DNA from 4 places in the Nonomuraea rubra genome. Region 3 is predicted to be linked to each of the others. Evidence: riboswitches for the same ligand, from Rfam matches in the RefSeq annotation. Region 3 holds a riboswitch; each other region holds the start of a gene.
What was found. A riboswitch is a leader RNA that binds a small molecule or an ion and turns the genes downstream of it on or off. The one in region 3 is predicted to bind thiamine pyrophosphate.

Region 1: it holds a riboswitch for thiamine pyrophosphate, as region 3 does, so the genes downstream of both, HD593_RS57275 (purine-cytosine permease family protein) here and thiD (bifunctional hydroxymethylpyrimidine kinase/phosphomethylpyrimidine kinase) in region 3, are expected to answer to the same signal.
Region 2: it holds a riboswitch for thiamine pyrophosphate, as region 3 does, so the genes downstream of both, HD593_RS38255 (FAD-dependent oxidoreductase) here and thiD (bifunctional hydroxymethylpyrimidine kinase/phosphomethylpyrimidine kinase) in region 3, are expected to answer to the same signal.
Region 4: it holds a riboswitch for thiamine pyrophosphate, as region 3 does, so the genes downstream of both, thiC (phosphomethylpyrimidine synthase ThiC) here and thiD (bifunctional hydroxymethylpyrimidine kinase/phosphomethylpyrimidine kinase) in region 3, are expected to answer to the same signal.

Annotation. Positions count from the first base shown of each region.
Region 1 is NZ_JACHMI010000001.1:12,352,164-12,356,886, forward strand. It holds gene HD593_RS57265 (PAS domain-containing sensor histidine kinase) at 1-257, opposite strand, end outside; gene HD593_RS57270 (methylated-DNA--[protein]-cysteine S-methyltransferase) at 352-930, shown strand; gene HD593_RS57275 (purine-cytosine permease family protein) at 890-2,209, opposite strand; TPP riboswitch at 2,200-2,314, opposite strand; gene HD593_RS57280 (rhodanese-like domain-containing protein) at 2,369-2,692, opposite strand; gene HD593_RS57285 (winged helix-turn-helix transcriptional regulator) at 2,689-3,078, opposite strand; gene HD593_RS57290 (MFS transporter) at 3,240-4,610, shown strand; gene HD593_RS57295 (Fpg/Nei family DNA glycosylase) at 4,603-4,723, opposite strand, start outside.
Region 2 is NZ_JACHMI010000001.1:8,421,545-8,426,267, forward strand. It holds gene thiE (thiamine phosphate synthase) at 222-860, opposite strand; gene HD593_RS38245 (Rv2175c family DNA-binding protein) at 838-1,212, opposite strand; gene HD593_RS38250 (NAD(P)/FAD-dependent oxidoreductase) at 1,243-2,406, opposite strand; TPP riboswitch at 2,465-2,581, shown strand; gene HD593_RS38255 (FAD-dependent oxidoreductase) at 2,571-3,806, shown strand; gene thiS (sulfur carrier protein ThiS) at 3,803-4,003, shown strand; gene HD593_RS38265 (thiazole synthase) at 3,996-4,723, shown strand, end outside.
Region 3 is NZ_JACHMI010000001.1:11,667,005-11,671,727, reverse strand. It holds gene HD593_RS53395 (carbon starvation CstA family protein) at 1-197, shown strand, start outside; gene HD593_RS53390 (TenA family protein) at 186-851, opposite strand; gene thiD (bifunctional hydroxymethylpyrimidine kinase/phosphomethylpyrimidine kinase) at 859-1,662, opposite strand; TPP riboswitch at 1,656-1,751, opposite strand; gene HD593_RS53380 (DNA polymerase domain-containing protein) at 1,809-2,756, shown strand; gene HD593_RS53375 (M28 family peptidase) at 2,870-4,375, shown strand; gene HD593_RS53370 (M28 family metallopeptidase) at 4,453-4,723, opposite strand, start outside.
Region 4 is NZ_JACHMI010000001.1:10,826,334-10,831,056, forward strand. It holds gene HD593_RS49345 (cellulose binding domain-containing protein) at 1-954, opposite strand, end outside; gene HD593_RS49350 (universal stress protein) at 1,062-1,892, opposite strand; gene HD593_RS49355 (hypothetical protein) at 1,889-2,239, opposite strand; TPP riboswitch at 2,331-2,443, shown strand; gene thiC (phosphomethylpyrimidine synthase ThiC) at 2,436-3,980, shown strand; gene HD593_RS49365 (SDR family oxidoreductase) at 3,977-4,723, opposite strand, start outside.

The DNA of each region.
Region 1 (4,723 bases), 690 kb from region 3:
CGCCTGGTGCGCAGCGAGACGGGCTCGCCGGTGCGTACCCGCTCCAGGGCGGCGGTGTGCTCGGTGGTCAGCTCGTCCGGCACGATGGGCGCCCTGCGCCCGACCACCTCCTCCGCGCTCCACCCGAACACCCGCTCCGCCGCGGCGTTCCAGACCAGCACGCTCTGGTCCCTGTCGAGCGCCACGACGGCGTTGGGTGAGCTGGCGAGCGCAGCGCGTGCGATCTCATCGTCACTACCGGCCCATTCGTCCCCCACTACTCCATAGTGCACGCGGTGCGGTGGGTGCGTCGGGAGATCCGTCCGATACGCTGCGGTCACGGTGATTCCCGGCGGTGGGAGGGTGCGAGGCATGTCGAGCAACGATCTCGATGCCCTGTTGCGGGTGACCTCCAGCACCTATCGGGGCGAGACGCCGCCCGACATCGCCTTCGGCACCTACGACGGCGCCGTGGGCAGGCTGGTGCTGGCCGTGACGGGCAAGGGCATCGCGGCGTGCAGCTTCGAGGCGGAGAACGACGTGTTCGAGCTGGTCACCAGGCATGTGGGCAGCTTCATCGGGCCCGAAGCCAGGCGGCTCGACCCGGTGCGCAGGGAGCTCGACGCGTACTTCTCCGGGCGGCTGCGCACGTTCGCCACGCCGGTGGACCTGGCGCTGGCCACGCCGTTCGCGCGCACGGTGCTGCAGAAGACCATGGCCGTGCCCTACGGCACCACCACGACGCTGGAGCGGATCGGCGAGAGCATCGGCCGGCCGCGCGCGCTGCGGGCGATCGGCAACGCGCTGGCCTCCAACCCCGTCTGCGTGATCGTGCCCTGCCACCGGGTGGTGCGCGAGGACGGCGCGCTCGGCGACTACGCGGGCGGCGCGTCCGCCAAGCAGCACCTGCTCAACGTCGAACGGAAGGCTTCCGCACCAGCAGGCCGATGAGCAGCGTGACCAGCGCGGCCACCAGTGCCCCGCCCAGCGCGCCGTTCATCCACACCTGCCGGGTGAAGCCGATGGCCTCGCGCGCGGACGCCCAGAACCCGTCCCACGCCGCGATGGTCGGCGTCGAGGTCGTCAGCCAGTAGGCGGCGAAGCCCAGCGCCCACGGCACCAGCATGGACCAGCGCGAGGGCGCGTTCTCCTCGGTGTTCCAGCGGCGGGAGCCGCCCAGCAGGAAGTAGTCCACGGCCAGCACCGCGAACATCGGCACGAACACCGCCCCGATCACGCCCAGGAACGCGCCGTACGACGTCACGTCCACGAGCAGGGCGATCACGACGGTGAGCACCCCGATGGCGACCGAGAAGGCGCGCCGGTCCACGCGCGGCATCAGGTTCTGCAGCGAGACCGTGGTGGAGTAGACGTTGGCGAAGGACTGGTCGGTCTCGCGCAGCACCAGGATGGCGAAGAACAGCGCGCCCAGCGGCACCGCGACGAACGTGCCGAACACGGCGTCCGCGTTGCCCGCGATGGCCACCGCGTACACGCCCAGCCCCAGGCAGGCCACCTGGGCGAGCGTGTAACCGCCGACCACCCCGGTGAAGGCGGCGCCGGTGGAGCGCGAGTGCCGGGCGAAGTCGGCCGCCATCGGCACCCACGACACCGACAGCGCGATCACGTAGTCGACCGCGGCGGGGAAGGCGGTCCACGAGCCGCCCTCCTGCGCCGGCGCCTCACGCAGGAAGAACCAGGCGAACCAGACCATCGCGATGATGACGCCGATCGTGACGTACCGGCGCAGCACCCGGACGGCCCCGAGCGGCCAGATCGTCAGCGCGGTGGTCAGCACCCCCGCCACGACCACCCACACCGCGTACGGCACCGCCGGAAAGATCGCCCCGGCGGCCGTGGCGATCACCCAGAGCTCGAACGCGCCCCAGCCGAGCATCTGCACGATGTTCAGCACCGTCGGCATGTAGGAGATCCGCGCCCCGAACAGCCCGCGCAGCAGCACCATCGCCGGCTGCCCCGTCTGCGTGCCCGGGATGGCCGACAGCCCCACCATGGCCGTGCCGATCAGGCTGCCGACCACGGTCGCCACGAGCGCCGCCGCCAGGCTGAGCGGGGCGTTGCCGAGCGGGTTGACCAGGAACATCGCCCCGGAGAAGCCGAGGAGGCTGACGCCGAGGTTCGCCCAGAGCGCGCCCTGGTCGAGCACGCCCAGCGTCTTCGGCGGCCGGCCTTCGAGTGTCAGCGGAACTTCGTCGGCGACATGCGTCATCGCACACTCCCTACGCCGGCATTACCCGGACAGGTTCAGGCGGTCGGCAGCGGATCAAGTAGCTGCCCTCTCAGCCCGGCACCCCGAGCTCCCGCGACGATCTGTAGTTGGCGCCCTCATCATGCCTCAATGACGGCGAAACCGCCATAGTGGGCGAGTTCAGGCCACGTACGGAGGCTGTCCCGTCTCGCTGACCATCGGCTTGCTCGCGGACTCCCACGCCTGCATGCCGCCCCCCACGTTGACCGCGTCGCGCCCGAGCTGGTTGAGCCAGGCCGCCACGTTCATGGAGCGGCCGCCCACCCGGCAGACGACGTAGACGGTGCGGTCGCCGGGCACCTCGTCCACCCGGCCCTGGATCTGGGTCATCGGGATGTGCACGGCCTCGGGCGCGTGGCCCGCGAGCCATTCGTCCTGCTCGCGGACGTCGAGCAGGTAGGCGTCTGCGGGAACGGCGCTGGCCTCGATCTCGGGAACGGTCATGACTCCATCATCTCGCGTCGCGAGTCGTAGGAAGCACGCGCCGCGATGATCTCCTCCTGGTGCTGTTCGGTCCAGGTGACCAGGGACTTGATGGTCTGGTGCAGGGTGCGGCCGAGCGGCGTCAGCGCGTAGTCCACGCGGGGTGGCACGACCGGGTGGACCGTGCGGCTGACCAGGCCGTCGCGTTCGAGCTGGCGCAGGGTGACGCTGAGCATGCGCTGGCTGATGCCGTCGATCTCGCGGCGGAGCTGGGTGAAGCGCAGGCTCTGGCAGTCGAGCAGCGCGATCACCAGCAGCGACCACTTGTCAGCGATGCGGTCGAGGATCTGGCGGACCTCGCAGTCCTCCCGCACGTCCCACTGGCGCACGTCGTAGTCGTCGTCCACGGTGCCTTCGCAGTAACCGAGTGATCGAGAAGTGCCTTCTTCCACAAGAAACCATGCTGGCGCATGATGTGGGGCGGTTACAAGAGAGAACCGACCTTCCTAGAAGTAACCGGGGGTTTGTTGTGTCTGTCCCTGCCCGTACCTGGGGCGTACTGATCGTTTTGTGCGGGGCCATCTTCCTGGAGGGCATCGACGTGGCGATGCTGAACGTCGCCCTCCCGTCCATCCGGGCCGACCTCGGGCTGTCCACCGGCATGCTGAGCGGGGTCGTGAGCGCGTACGTGCTCGGCTACGGCGGTTTCATGCTGCTCGGCGGCCGGGCGGCCGACCTGCTGGGGCGGCGGCGGATGTTCCTGTTCTGGCTGGTGGTGTTCCTGCTGTTCTCGGGGCTCGGCGGCTTCGCGGACGAGGGGTGGGTGCTGCTGGTGGCCAGGTTCGTCACCGGGGTGGCCGCCGCGTTCATGACGCCCGCCGGCCTGTCCCTGATCACCACGAACTTCCCCGAGGGCCCCCAGCGCAACAGGGCCCTGCTCATCTACGCCGGCACGGCCGCGGGCGGCTTCGCGCTCGGGCTGGTGATCGGCGGGCTGCTGGCCGCGATCGGCTGGCGCTGGGTGTTCTTCGCCCCCGTGCTGCTGGCGCTGGTCATCCTGGTCGCCGCCATCCCCCTGATCAAGGACCAGGGGGAGCGCCGGGCGGCGGGCGGCTTCGACGTGGCGGGCGCGATCAGCGTCACCGGCGCGATGATCCTGCTCGTCTACGGCGTCGTCCGCCTGGAGCACCTCTCCGACGGCCCGCTCCTGACGGCCGCGGCCTTCGCCGGGGGCCTGGCCCTGCTGGCGATCTTCGTCGCCGTCGAACGCCGCTCCGCCGCCCCGCTCGTCCGGCTCGGGATCCTGCGCTCGGGCCCGCTGGTCCGCGCGAACGTCATGGCCGCGCTGCTCACGGCCTCGTTCTTCGGCTTCCAGTTCCTGGTCACGCTGTACCTCCAGGAGCTGCGCGGCTGGTCCACCATCCAGACGGGGCTGGCCCTGCTGGCGGCCGCCGCGGACGTGGTGCTGGCCCCCACGCTCACGCCGTGGCTGGTCAACCGGTTCGGCAACGCCAAGGTCGTGCTCGGCGGCCTGGTGTCGGGACTGCTGGCGTACGCGCTGTTCCTCGGGGTGGGCCTGGACTGGACGTACGCGGCCATGCTGCCGTCGATGCTGCTGATCGGCCTGATGTTCGCCTTCGTCTACGGCCCGCTGACGATCGTGGCCACGGACGGCATCGCCGAGCACGAGCAGGGCCTGGCAGGCGGCCTGATCAACTCCTCGTTCCAGTTCGGCGCGGCCCTCGGCCTGTCGATGGTGACCGCTGTGAACGTGGCGGCCCTGGGCGCGGCGACGGGCGCCGAGGCCGGGTTGGAGGCGATGCGCACGGCCCTGGTCGTGCCGGTCACGGCCACGCTGCTGGCCGCGCTCATCGGCGTCGCGGGCCTGCGTACGCGAGCCCGCAAGCCCGCCGGGGACGAGGTGCTGAGCGCTACTTGAGCAGCTTGGACAGGCGGCGGTCGGCCAGCGGCTTGCCGCCTGTCTGGCAGGTGGGGCAGTACTGCAACGACGAGTCGGCGAACGAGACCTCCCTGATCGTGTCGCCGCACACG
Region 2 (4,723 bases), 3.2 Mb from region 3:
CGCGCGAGCACCGCACCACACACGGCACCGCAAGTCAGACGCGGCACCGCAGGTCACGCGGGCACCTTGCGCCGCCGGCCTCGCATCACGCCCGCGCGTGCTGCGGGCACCGCCCCACCGTCGCCACGCCCGCACCGCAGGTCACGCGGGCGCTGCTGCTTGCGGGGCGCTGTGCGCGGGGATGACGGAGGCGCCCGCCGTGAAGGGCGGGCGCCCGGTAGTCAGCCGGCCGAGAGCCGTTTGGCGAACTCCGCCGCCGCCGCCCCAGGGTCGTCGGCGTCGGTGATCGCCCGCACCACCACCACGCGCCGCACCCCGCACGCCATCACCTCGTCCAGGTTGCCGAGGTCGATGCCGCCGATCCCGAACCACGGCCGCGAGGTCTCCAGCGACGCCGCGTGCCGCAGCAGCGGCGGGCCGGGAGCCGGGCGGCCCGGCTTGGTCGGGGTGGGCCAGGTGGGGCCGCAGCAGAAGTAGTCGACGCCCTCCTCCACGGCCGCGGCGGAAGCCTCGGCGGCGGAGTGGGTGGACCGTCCGATGACGATGTCGTCGCCGAGTATCTCTCGCGCGACCATCACAGGAAGGTCGTCCTGCCCCAGATGGAGCACGTCGGGCCGGGCGGCGTAGGCGATGTCCGCCCGGTCGTTGACGGCCAGCAGCTTGCCGTGCCGGTCGCAGGCGTCGCGGAAGACTTCGAGGAGCGCGAGTTCTTCGCGGGCCTCCAGGCCCTTCTCCCGCAGCTGGATGATGTCCACGCCGCCGGCCAGCACCGAGTCGAGGAACTCTGCCAGGTCGCCGCGGTCGCGGCGGCCGTCCGTGCAGAGATAGAGGCGGGCCTCAGAAAGCGAGGGCTTGGGCACGCCGCTTGACCTCAGTGTGACGGCCGGCCTTGATCGCCTCGATGGGCGACCCCGGCAGGGACTCGTCTGGGGTGAAGAGCCAGCGCAGCGACTCGACGTCGTCGTAGCCGGCGTCCTGCAACACGGTCAGCGTGCCGGGCAGGCCCTTCATCACGTCCTTTCCATCGAGGAACACCGCGGGCACCTGCGGCCCGCCGCTGCCCCGGCGCACGCCGAGGAGCTTGTGGTCCCGGAGGAGTTGCTTGGCTCGCCCGATCGGAAGATCGAGGCGCGTAGCCACTTCGGGGAGGGTGAGCCACTCGTCAACGAGCTGGTCGGTCTCCCGGTCGATCTGTGCAACAGAAAGCGTCACGAAACCACAACTACCACATGCCGTGCTTGCTCAAACAACACAATCTCGTAGGGGTACTTGTGGATCTACCAGGCGTTCCGCGTCGAGGCGCGAGCCTGCACCGATGATCCGCCGCCCCTGCACGAGGTCGCGGGGCCGGTCGACGGCGAGCACGGCGGCCAGGGTGCCGTCGCCGGCGAGCCAGACGGCCGACCACTTGCCCTCGGGCTCGCCGCGGTAGACGAGCCGATCGCCCGCCGGATGGTGGCCGGCGTACTGGAGCATGTGCCCGAACTGCTCGGACCAGAAGTACGGCACCGGATCGTACACCGCCTCCTCCCCCAGCAGCGTCGCCGCGGCCACGTCGGGGGCGTTGAGCGCGGTGTCCCAGTGCTCGACCCGCAGCCTGGCCTGCCAGCGGCGCGACCACCAGGCGGCGCAGTCGCCGACCGCGACGACGCCGGGCAGGGACGTGCGCAGGTGCTCGTCGGTGACGACGCCGTTGTGCAGGTCGATGTCGGCGTCGGCGAGCCATTCGACCGCCGGGCGCACGCCGATGCCGGTGACGACCACGTGGGCCTCGACGAACTCGCCGCCCACCAGCCGCACCCCGCCCTCGTCCACGGAGTCGACCATGGTGCGCAGCCGCAGGTCGATGCCGTCGTACCAGGGCAGTGTGCGCCCCCCGAGCTCGGCGCCGACCGCGGTCGAGAGCGGGGCGGAGGCGGACTCGACGACCGTCACCTCGCAGCCGGCGCGGCGGGCCGCGGTGGCGACCTCGGCGCCGATCCACCCGGCGCCGATGACGGCGACGCGGGCGCCGGGGACGAGCATGGCCCGCAGCTCGTGAGCGTCGTCGAGGGTGCGCAGGACGTGCTGGGGGCCGTCGCCGGGCAGCCGGATCGGGTCGGCCCCGGTGGCGATGACCAGGCCGTCGTAGGCGACCTCGCCCTCGGTGGTCTCCACGACGCCCGCGCGCAGCGACTTGGCGGCGACGCCCGGCCAGAACTCCACGCCGAGCGCGTCGAGGTCGGTGTCGACGAAGCTGGTGTCGGCCTCGCCCTTCAGCACGGCCTTGGACAGCGGCGGGCGGTCGTAGGGACGATGCCGCTCCTGCCCGATCAGGGTGATCCGGCCGGTGAAGCCGCGCCCGCGCAGGGCCTCCACCGTACGCACTCCGGCCAGGCCCGCTCCCACCACCACGACATGGTTCACGTTGATGACCATAACGGGGGGCGTGCGTGGACGTGGCACCGAGGCCGTAGGCTGTTCGGGTAAGACGCGCGGGAGTCCGGCCGTAACCGGGCTGAGAGGAAGGCTTTGCCGGGCCTTCGACCGCAAGACACCTGATCCGGATCATGCCGGCGAAGGGAGCGCAGGTGGATGTGATCGTGGGTGGCGGGGTCGTCGGGCTCTCGGTGGCCTGGCGGATGGCACGCGCGGGGCGGCCCGTCACCGTGGTGGACCCGGCTCCCGGCAGGGGGGCCTCGTACGCGGCGGCGGGGATGCTGGCCCCGGTCAGCGAGGTGACCTACACCGAGGCGCCGCTGCTCCGGCTGGGCGTGGCCTCCCTGCGCCGCTGGCCCGCCTTCGCCGCCGAACTGACCGCCGACGCCGGCCTGTCCACGGACGCCGGCCTGGTCGCGGGCACAGGGCCGCCATCGGGCATCGAGCCCGAATCCAGCGCCGGCACGAGACCCGGCGACGGGTCGGCCGCGGGCGCCGGGCCGGGGTTCGCCGAGGTACGCGGGCTGGACCTGCGGGCGGACGGGACGCTGGATGTGGCGTTCGGGGCCGACGACATGGCGGCGCTGGGCGAGCTGGCCGCGTACATGGAGAAGCTGGGCCTGCCGGTCGAGCGCCTCACCGGGCGCGAGTGCCGCCGCCTGGAGCCCATGCTGGCCCCCTCCGTGCGCGGCGGCCTGCTGGCGCCCGGCGACGCGTGGGTGGACCCGCGCCGCGTGACGGCGGCCCTGCTGGCCGCGCTGGAACGGCTGGGCGTCCCGCTGGTGCGGGCCCGGGCGGCCGAGTTCCTGTACGAGGGCGGCCGGGTCGCGGGAGTCCGCCTCGCACCGCCACCGGCCCCCGAGGACGGCATCGGACGGGAGGTGCGGGGCGACCGGGTCGTGCTGGCGGCGGGCGCGTGGAGCTCCGAGCTGGCCGAGGTGCCGGTGCGGCCGGTCAAGGGGCAGATCATGCGGTTGCGCTCCCCGCAGCCGCTGCTCGGCCGGTGCGTACGCGGCACCGTGCACGGCTCGTCCGTCTACCTGGTCCCCCGGGGCGACGGCGAGCTCGTGGTCGGGGCCACGCAGGAGGAGATGGGGTTCGACACCAGGGTGACGGCCGGCGGGCTCTACGAGCTGCTGCGGGACGCCAGGGAGCTGGTGCCTGGCGTCACCGAGCTGGAGGTCGCCGACGTGGTGGCGGGGCTGCGGCCGGGGACGCCGGACAACCTGCCGCTGATCGGCCCGAGCGGTACGCCGGGGCTGGCGTACGCGACCGGGCACCACCGGGGCGGCGTGCTGCTCGCCCCGCTCACGACCGCGATCCTGCTGGGCGAGGAGAGCGAGCTGGCGGCGCTGTGCGCGCCCGGGAGATTTCGGGAAATTTCATGATTGTTGTGATCAACGGTTCGACCCACGAGGTGGCCGACGGCATGACCGTGGCTCAAGCCGTACATACCCTGACCTCGGCCACCACCGGAGTGGCCGTGGCCGTGAACGACGAGGTGGTCACGCGCGGCGCCTGGGAGACGACGGCGCTGCGCGACCGTGACCGCGTGGAGGTTCTGACGGCGGTGCAAGGTGGATGATCTGATCATCGCCGGGGAGAAGTTCTCCTCCCGGCTCATCATGGGGACGGGCGGCGCGCCCTCGCTGGAGGTGCTCGACCAGGCGCTGGCGGCGTCCGGCACCGAGCTGACGACGGTGGCGATGCGCAGGCTCGATCCCGGCGCCCGCGGCTCCGTGCTGGACGTGCTGCGCGAGCGCGACATCAAGGTGCTGCCCAACACCGCGGGCTGCTTCACCGCGGGCGAGGCCGTGCTGACGGCCCGGCTGGCCAGGGACGCCCTGGGCACCAACTGGGTCAAGCTGGAGGTCATCGCCGACGAGCGCACGCTGCTGCCCGACCCGATCGAGACGTTCGACGCGGCCGAGCGGCTGGTGGCCGACGGGTTCGTGGTGCTGCCGTACATCGGCGACGACCCGGCGCTGGCGCGGCGGCTGGAGCAGGCCGGCTGCGCGGCCGTGATGCCCCTGGGCGCGCCGATCGGCTCGGGGCTGGGCATCCGCAACCCGCACAACATCGAGCTCATCGTGGAGGCCGCCTCCGTCCCGGTGATCCTCGACGCCGGCATCGGAACGGCCAGCGACGCCGCGCTGGCCATGGAGCTGGGCTGCGACGCCGTCCTGCTGGCCACGGCCGTCACCAGGGCGCAGCGGCCCGATCTGATGGCCTCGGCCATGAAGGCGGCCGTGGTGGCCGGCCGGCTGGCGCGGCAGGCGGGCCGCATCCCGCGCCGCCGCTACGC
Region 3 (4,723 bases):
TGGCGGCGCTGTTCGCGATCCTGATCATCGTGGTGATCGTCGACGCCGCCCGGGTGTGGATCAAGGCGATCCGGGCGCAGGAGCCGCTGCCCGACACGGAGGCGCCGTTCGAGGAGTCGAAGCTCTACGCCCCCGCCGGGCTCATCGCCACCCGCGAGGAGAAGGAGGCGATGGCCAGGGCCTCGTCAAGCGGTTAGCCACCGCTCCGTGGGCCAGCTCTCGCGCCGCCACGCGCTGTCCCAGAACATCCACTCGTACGCCGCCGCCCGGCAGTACGCCTGCGCCATCGCCTCGCGGGTGTCCGGGCCGGCGGCGGCCGCGAGCCGGTCGGCGATGGCCTTGGCCTGCTCGACGGAGGCCGCGAAGCCCGGGTCGGCGTAGGTGGAGATCCACTTGCCGTACGGGTGGCCGGCGGTGTCGCCGACGCGCTCCAGCAGCGCCGTGCCGACGTCCTGGTAGATCCAGAAGCACGGCAGCACCGCCGCCACGACCACCGGGTACGGTGCGGTCAGGGCCGTGGCCTGGAGGTACGACGCGTACGCCAGGCACGTCGGCGAGGTGGGGCCCTTGGCGTCGAGCTCCTCGATGTACCCGGCGTGCAGCATCCGCTCGGCCACCAGCGCCGTGTGCGCGCTCTGCGCCCAGAACGCCGCGTCGCCGGCGTCGCCGGCCCGCACGGACGCCGTGGCCAGCGCCTTGGAGAACGCCTCCAGGTAGCGGGCGTCCTGCACCATGTAGAACCCGAACCGCTCGCGGTCGAGGGTGCCGTCACCGAGGGCGGCGATGAAGGGGTGCTCGTGGATGGCGCGCATCAGCCCGGCCGTGCGCTGCCAGATGTCGTCGCAGAACATGCAGGACCTACCAGATGGCGTGGAAGTGGTGGACAGGACCGTGACCGTGGCCGACGTGCAGGCTGTCGGCCGCGCGCAGCGCCTCGGTGAGGTACGTCTTGGCGGCCCGCACCGCGCCCTCCCAGTCGTCGTGGCGGGGGCGCAGCGCCGCGATGGCCGAGGACAGCGTGCAGCCCGTGCCGTGCGTGTTCTTCGTGTCCACGCGGGGCGCGGCCAGCTCGACCGTGCCCTCCGGCGTCGCCAGCACGTCCACGCACGTCTCGCCGTCGAGGTGGCCGCCCTTGAGCAGCACCTGCCGCGCGCCCAGCGCCCGCAGCCGCTGCGCCTGCTCGTGCATCTCCGCCAGGCTCCCGGCCGGCTTCTCGGCGAGCAGGTCGGCCGCCTCCGGCAGGTTGGGGGTGATCAGGTGCACGCGGGGCAGCAGCGTCTCGCGCAGTGCCGCCACCGCGTCGGCCGGCAGCAGCCGGTCGCCGCTCTTGGCCACCATGACCGGGTCGAGCACGACGTACTCGGGCCGGTACGTGTCGAGCGCCGCCGCCACGGCCTTGATCAGCGGCGCGTTGCCCAGCATGCCGATCTTGACGGCGTCGGCGGGCACGTCGGCCAGCAGCGTGTCGAGCTGCTCGGCGACGAACTCGGCCGGCACCTCGTGGATGCCCTTCACGCCGGTGGTGGTCTGCGCGACCAGCGCGGTGACGACGGTCATGCCGTACGCGCCGAGCGCGGAGAAGGTCTTCAGGTCTGCCTGGATCCCGGCACCGCCGCTGGGATCGGTGCCCGCGATGGACAGGACTTTGGGAACAGCGCTCACGGCTGCGACGTCCCTTCGCTAGTCCGAACTAGATCAGGTTCGACGGGTGTGATCTCAGCCCGGCCTTCCGGGCACCCCGCGTCAAGGGCCCACTGTAACAGGGGTCGTTGTTGACCACACGTTCGAGGATCGGCATCGTAGGGCGGGTGGCCGCTGATGAGACGCGTGACGGGGTCGATCTGACCAACCTGGACCAGCCGCTGTTCGACGGTGCCGACGCCACCAAGCGCGACCTGGTCGACTACCTCGACGCCGTCCGCGACCGCATCATCCCGGTGCTGCGCGACCGCCCGCTCTCGGTCGTCCGCGTGCGCCCAGGGCAGGCGCCGTTCATGCAGAAGAACCTGCCCAAGTACGCCCCCGCCTGGGTGCGGTCGGTGTCCCTGTGGGCGGAGGCGTCGCGCAGGCAGGTGACGTACGCGCTGTGCGACGACAGGAAGACGCTGCTGTGGTTCGCCAACCAGCGGGCGGTGGAGTACCACCCGGCACTGTTCGCCGGCGAGCACGCCACCCACCTGGTGCTCGACCTCGACCCGCCCGAGCACGACGACTCGTTCTCGCTGGCGGTGCGCGGCGCGCTGCTGGTCCGGCAGGCCCTGGAGGACATGGGGCTGGCGGGCGCGGTGAAGACGAGCGGCGCCAAGGGGGTGCACGTGTTCGTGCCCGTGGTGGCGGGCACGGCGATGGACGACCTCGCGGCGGCCACCCGGGCGCTGGCGGCGCGGGCCGAGCGGCTGGACCCGGCGCTGGCGACCACCGCGTTCATCCGGGAGGACCGCGAGGGCAAGGTGTTCCTCGACTCCACCCGGGCGGGCGGGGCCACGGTGGTGGCCGCCTACAGCCCGCGCATCCGGCCCGGCGTGCCCGTCTCGTTCCCGCTGGCGTGGTCGGAGCTGGACCGGGTGTCGCCGCGGGACTTCACCGTGCGGACCGCGCCGGGGCTGCTGAAGGACGGCGACCCGTGGGCCGAGCACATGCCGGCGCCGCAGCGGCTGCCCGCCGACCTCGTCGAGGAGGGACACACGATCCCGATCGCCCGCGTGCAGGCGATGCACGAGGGCAAGCGGCGGGCCCGCGCCCGCCGTACGGAGTGATGTCGCGAATTTGCCACATAGTGGGTCTTCACGGTGATTGTTCGCCGGGTTACGTTCGGGCAGCGGCGCCTCGGGGGGAAATGCCGCATTCCTGGTAACCCATGGGGACCTGTATGCGAAGAATCATCACCGTTCTGATCGCCACCCTCGCCTTACCCCTGGCCATGGCCGTGCCCGCGCACGCGGGCGGCCTCGACGACGCCTTCGCCAAGGTGCTCGTCAAGAAGGTCAAGGGCACCAACGTCAAGAAGCATCTCGACGCGTTCCAGGCCATCGCCGACGCCAACGGCGGCAACCGCGCCGTCGGCACGCCCGGTTACGACGCCTCCGTCGCCTATGTCGAGGGCAAGCTGCGCAGGGCCGGTTACAAGGTCACGCGCCAGCCGATCAACTTCGTCGAGAGCTGGAGCGAGAACAGCCCGCCCGTGCTCGACCTCACCGCGCCCACCACGAAGTCGTACGTGCCCGGCACCGACTTCGTCACCTTCCAGCCCTCCCCGGCCGGTGACGTGACCGCCCAGGTCCAGGGCGTGGACCTGACCCTGCCGCCGACCCCGGCGCCCAGCTCGACCAGTGGTTGCGAGGCGTCCGACTTCGCGGGCTTCGTGCCCGGCCGGATCGCGCTCATCCAGCGCGGCACCTGCCCCTTCGTCAACAAGGTGGTCAACGCCGGCCAGGCCGGAGCGTCCGGGATCATCGTCTTCAACGAGGGCCAGCCGGGGCGTACGGACCCCTTCCCGCTGGACATCGGCGAGTGGCGGGCCGGGATCCCCATGGTGTTCTCCAGCTTCGCCGTGGGCAACGAGCTGGCCGCCACGGCCGGCGCCACCGTCCGGCTCAAGGTCGACGCCAACCTCGTGCTCGGCACCAACGACAACGTGATCGCGGAGAGCCGCTTCGGTGACCCGCGCAACGTCGTCATGGTCGGCGCGCACCTCGACAGCGTGCCTGAGGGGCCCGGCATCAACGACAACGGCTCCGGCAGCGCGGCCCTCATCGAGATCGCCGAGGAGATGGCGCTCGTCCCGACCAAGAACAAGGTGCGCTTCGCGTTCTGGGCGGCCGAGGAGGTCGGGCTGCTCGGGTCCGACCAGTACGTCGCCTCCCTGTCGGAGGCGCAGCGCGACCGGATCAGGGTGTACCTGAACTTCGACATGATCGCCTCGCCGAACTACGCGTACAAGCTGTACGACGGTGACGACTCGGACGGCGTCGGGTCGCCCGCTGGACCGCCCGGCTCGGACGAGATCGAGGAGCGGTTCGAGGCCTTCTTCGGCTCCCGGTCGCTGCCGACCGTCGGCACCGACTTCGACGGGCGCTCGGACTACGGGCCGTTCATCGCCGTCGGCATCCCGTCCGGTGGCATCTTCACCGGTGCCGAGGGCCTCAAGACGCCCGAGGAGGCGGCGCTGTTCGGCGGCACGGCCGGCGTGGCGTACGACGTCTGCTACCACCAGGCGTGCGACACGATCGCCAACATCAACCACACGGCGCTGGACGTGGACTCGGATGCGATCGCGGACTCGGTCGCCCGGTTCGCCTTCAACCTGCGCGGCATCCCGCCCAGGACGGCGCCCCAGGCGGCGGCCGCCCTGTCGGCGGAGTCGGCCACCGGCTGACGATCTGTGACCGGGTGGGCGGGCGGTGCGCCCGCCCACCCGGGCCGCGCTCGGCTCGCGAGGCCGGACGCCTGTACTCAGCTCGCGGGGGCCGGATGGCTGACGGGGCTGCGATGTCCCTGCTTGTCCACCGCCCGCACCCCGAACTGGAAGTTGTCCTTCGACAGGCCCTCCACCGTGTACGAGGTCACGTTCCCCACGAAGCGGGAGTGGGTCCACAACGGCTCGGTCGTGTCCCGCCAGACCACCTCATAACCCGAAATGTCGGGCTCGGGGTTGGCGTCCCACCGCAGCTCGGTGTCGTTCGTGAGCCGGCTCGTCACGATCGCCGCCCGCGAGGGAGAGCGC
Region 4 (4,723 bases), 840 kb from region 3:
CACGGTCACCGAGGACCCGCTCGCGCTCAGCGTCCCGCCCCAGAGCTGGGTGATCTGCTGACCGCCGGCGAACGTCCAGGCCACCGCCCAGGCGGACCGGGACGTGGTCCCGGTGTTCCTGACGGTGACCTCGCCCTGGAAGCCGCCATGCCACTGCCCGGTGACCTTGTAGGTGGCCGTGCATCCACCAGGCGGAGGCGTGGTGGTGGTGACGGTGGGGGTGGCGGTGCCGCCGCCGGCCATCGCGTCCACCAGCGCCGGGTACCACTTGTCGGACATCTTCTGGTCACCCGACGCGTTAGGGTGCACCCCGTCGTAGGTGTCGGTGCCCGTGCTGAACCCCGTCCACTGGTCCACCACGATGATCGGCGACTGCGGGGTGGTGGTCGCGGCGGCCCAGGCGGGGATGGCGTTGTTGAAGTTCACGGTGCGCTGGGCGCATTCGCCGCAGGTGGACGGGTTCATCGGGATGATCTTGGCGACGAGGATCTTCATGTTCGGGTTGCTGGAGCGCATCTGGTTCACCAGCGTGGTGAAGGCGCCGAGGATCGTCGCGGGCGCGATGTTGCTCCAGACGTCGTTGGTGCCGAAGTGCATGAGCACGATGTCGGGCTGGGTGGCGGAGAGCCAGCCGGGCAGCAGGTTCTGGCCGGCGACGTTGGTGGCGAGGTAGCCGCCGTGTCCCTCGTTGTCGCCGTCGTGGGCCACCCCGCAGCCCTGCGGCGGGAGGGTGCCGACGAAGTCGACGTTCGTGTGGCCGGCGCTCTGCAGGCGGTTCCAGAGCAGGGCCCGCCAGCAGCCGGGGGATCCGGTGATCGAGTCGCCCAGGGGCATGATCCTGATGGGGGCGGCGCTGGCCGTGGCCGTGGTGGTGGCGGATAACGCGGTGGCGATCAACACCGCGGCGGCCAGGGCCGCCAGCGCGGCCAGCACGGAGCCGGTCTTGCTGCGCATCGTGTGCTCTCCCGTCGTAGCCTGCGCAGATCGTAGGAGCGGCGGCGCGGCGCCGGGAAGCACGACGATCATGGCGGGGGGCTGACCTGGGAGTACGGATGTAACTTTCAGCCGCGTACCACGGCCAGCGGGCACGGCGCGTGGTGCAGGAGGGCCTGGCTGATCGAGCCGATGAGCATCCCGGCGAGCTGCCCGTGCCCCCGCGTACCCACCACCAGCAGGTCGGCGCGGGCGGAGGTCTCCTTCAGCACCTCCACCGGATGCCCGTGCACGACCTCCGCGATCACGTGCACGCCCGGATGCCGCTCCCGGTGCGGGGCCAGCGACTCCTTCAGCGAACGCAGGGTGTCCTGCTCGCGCTCGCGGGAGGCCGGCTCGAAGCCGCCGGGATGGGGCCAGGCCCAGGCCCGTACGGCACGCAGCCGCGCGCCGCGCAGCTCGGCCTCGGCGAAGGCGAACCCGAGCGCCCGCGCGGCGCCCGGTGAGCCGTCGGCCCCGGCCACGATCTCACCGCGCGGGGACGCGGGCGGCTCGTGGATCAGGACGACGTCCGTACGGGCGTGCGCGGCCGTCCCGTACGCGACCGATCCGATCAGCAGCCCCCGCACCCCGCCGATCCCCCGGCTGCCCACGACCAGCAGCTCGGCCCCCTCGGACGCCTTGATCAGCGCCGAGCGGGGGTCGCCCGGCAGCAGCACGCCCTCCATGCGCACCTGCGGCCACACGCGGCGCGCGCGGTCGCAGGCGGCGCTGAGCACGGTCTCGGCGCCGTCGCGCATCCACTGGGCCACCTCGGCGTAGTGGACGGCGCCCTCGCACACCCACCTCGGCACGGCGTGCGCCACGGTCAGCGGCTCCTGCCGCAGCTCGGCCTCGGCGGCGGCCCAGCCGGCGGCCTCCAGCCCGGTACGGGAGCCGTCCACTCCTACGACGATCATGACAGTGCGTAACATTCCACCTCGGCACGGCGGAACGGCACTCCCTGTGCCCTGGAGTCCCGGGTGCATCTGCGCTCGGCCTTGCTGAGCTTGAGCGTGCCGCACACGGTCACGCCGGAGTAGGTCCGGCAGTCGAGCGCCGGGTCGGCCTGGCCGACGCGGTACATGCGCTTGACCGCCGCACGGCATTTCGCCTTCCCCGTATCGGCGTAGCGGCACTGGGCGATCAGAGTGTCGTACTGTTCCTGGCTGACTTCGTGCTGATCCATGCCGTCCCCGGCGGCTGCGGTGGCGCCGGACGCGGCCATCACGACGAGTAGTCCTGCGACAGCGGCGAATCTCTTCATGTTTCCCCTGATGGGGACCCTACCGCTCACGGCGACCGGCAAACCTCGCCTGTCAGGGTTTCGGGTGGGGCGGAGCGTGGGTACGATCATCGCCGTCCAACGCGGGAGCCCGGTGGGGACCGGGCTGAGAGGACGGCTGACAGCCGCCGACCGCCAGAACCTGCTCCGGATAATGCCGGCGAAGGGAGTTTGCGCGATGAGTAGCGCGCGCTTTTCCAAGGTCTACAGCGGTGAGCTGCGGGTGCCGATGCGCCAGGTGCACCTGTCGAACGGCTCGTCGGTGACGCTGTACGACACCTCTGGCCCGTACACCGACCCCGCCTACGAGCCGGACCTGCGGCGGGGCCTGCCGCACCTGCGCGCCGGGTGGATCCGCGAGCGCGCGGCGGCGGGGCAGCCGGTCACGCAGGTCGGGTGCGCCCGGCGCGGGCTGGTGACCAGGGAGATGGAGTTCGTGGCCGTGCGCGAGGGCGTCACCCCCGAGTTCGTACGTCAGGAGGTCGCCGCCGGCCGGGCCATCATCCCCGCGAACGTCAATCACCCCGAGTCCGAGCCGATGATCATCGGCCGCAACTTCCTCGTGAAGATCAACGCCAACATCGGCAACTCCGCCGTCACCTCCTCCATCGAGGAGGAGGTCGAGAAGATGACCTGGGCCACGCGCTGGGGCGCCGACACGATCATGGACCTGTCCACCGGTGCCGACATCCACGAGACCCGCGAGTGGATCCTGCGCAACTCCCCCGTCCCGGTCGGCACCGTCCCCATCTACCAGGCGCTGGAGAAGGTCAAGGGCCGGCCGGAGCTGCTGTCGTGGGAGGTCTACCGCGACACGCTGATCGAGCAGTGCGAGCAGGGCGTCGACTACGTGACCGTGCACGCGGGGGTACGGCTGGCGCACGTGCCGCTGACCGCGGGGCGCAAGACCGGCATCGTCTCGCGCGGCGGCTCGATCATGGCGGCCTGGTGCCTGGCGCACCACCGCGAGAGCTTCCTGTACGAGAACTTCGCCGAGATGTGCGAGATCCTGGCCCGCTACGACGTGTCGTACTCGCTGGGCGACGGCCTGCGCCCCGGCTCGATCGCGGACGCCAACGACGAGGCCCAGTTCGCCGAGCTGCGCACGCTGGGCGAGCTGACGGGGACCGCCCGCGAGCACGACGTCCAGGTGATGATCGAGGGGCCCGGCCACGTGCCCATGCACAAGATCAAGGAGAACGTCGACCTGCAGCGCGAGCTCTGCGACGACTCCCCCTTCTACACGCTCGGCCCGCTCGTGACGGACATCGCCCCCGGCTACGACCACATCACCTCGGGCATCGGCGCCGCCATGATCGGCTGGTACGGCACGGCCATGCTCTGCTACGTCACCCCCAAGGAGCACCTCGGCCTGCCCGACAAGGACGACGTCAAAACCGGGGTGATCACGTACAAGATCGCCGCGCACGCCGCGGACCTGGCCAAGGGGCACCCGCAGGCCCAGGCGTGGGACGACGCGCTGTCGGACGCGCGGTTCGAGTTCCGCTGGGAGGACCAGTTCGACCTGTCGCTCGACCCGGAGACGGCACGCTCGTTCCACGACGAGACGCTGCCGGCCGCGCCCGCCAAGACCGCGCACTTCTGCTCGATGTGCGGGCCCAAGTTCTGCTCGATGCGGATCAGCCACGAGATCAGGGACGCCGGGTACGCGGAGAAGGCGGCCGAGTTCAGGCGGCTCGGCGGCAACCTCTACGTGGACTAACCCGGCAGGGTCTCCCCGCCGATCGGGGCCAGCACCTCGCCCGTGTAGTACGACGACAGCCGGTTCGCGGCGAAGAAGACGTACGAGGGGGCGATCTCGTCCGGATCGGCGGGCCGTCCCATCGGCACGTGCTCACCGAACTTGGCCACCTTCTCCTCCGGCATGGTCGCCGGGATCAGCGGCGTCCACACCGGTCCCGGCGCGACGGCGTTCACCCGGATGCCGCGCTCGACCAGGTTCTGCGCCATGGAGTAGGTGAAGGCGTTGATGGCGCCCTTGGTGGCGGCGTAGTCGATCAGCGACTTGTTGCCGCGCAGGCCGTTGATCGAGGAGGTGTTCACGATGGCCGCGCCCTCGCGCAGGTGCGGGAGCGCGGCCTTGGTGACGCGGTAGTAGCTGTGGATGTTGACGGCGAACGTGTGCTCCCACTGCTCGTCGTCCAGCTCCTCCAGGCCGCTCACGGGCTCCTGATAGGCCACGTTGTTCACCAGCACGTCCAGGCCGCCCAGCTCGGACACCGCCTGCTCCACGACGGAGGCGCAGTGGGCGCGGTCGCCGAGGTCGCCGGGCAGCAGCACGCAGCGCCGCCCGGCCTCCTCGACCAGCTTGCGGGTGTGCGCGGCGTCCTCGTGCTCGCTCAGGTACGCGATCGCGACGTCCGCGCCCTCCTTGGCGAACGCCACCGCGACCGCCCGGCCGATGCCCGAGTCGCCGCCGGTGATCAGCGCCTTCTTGCCGTCGAG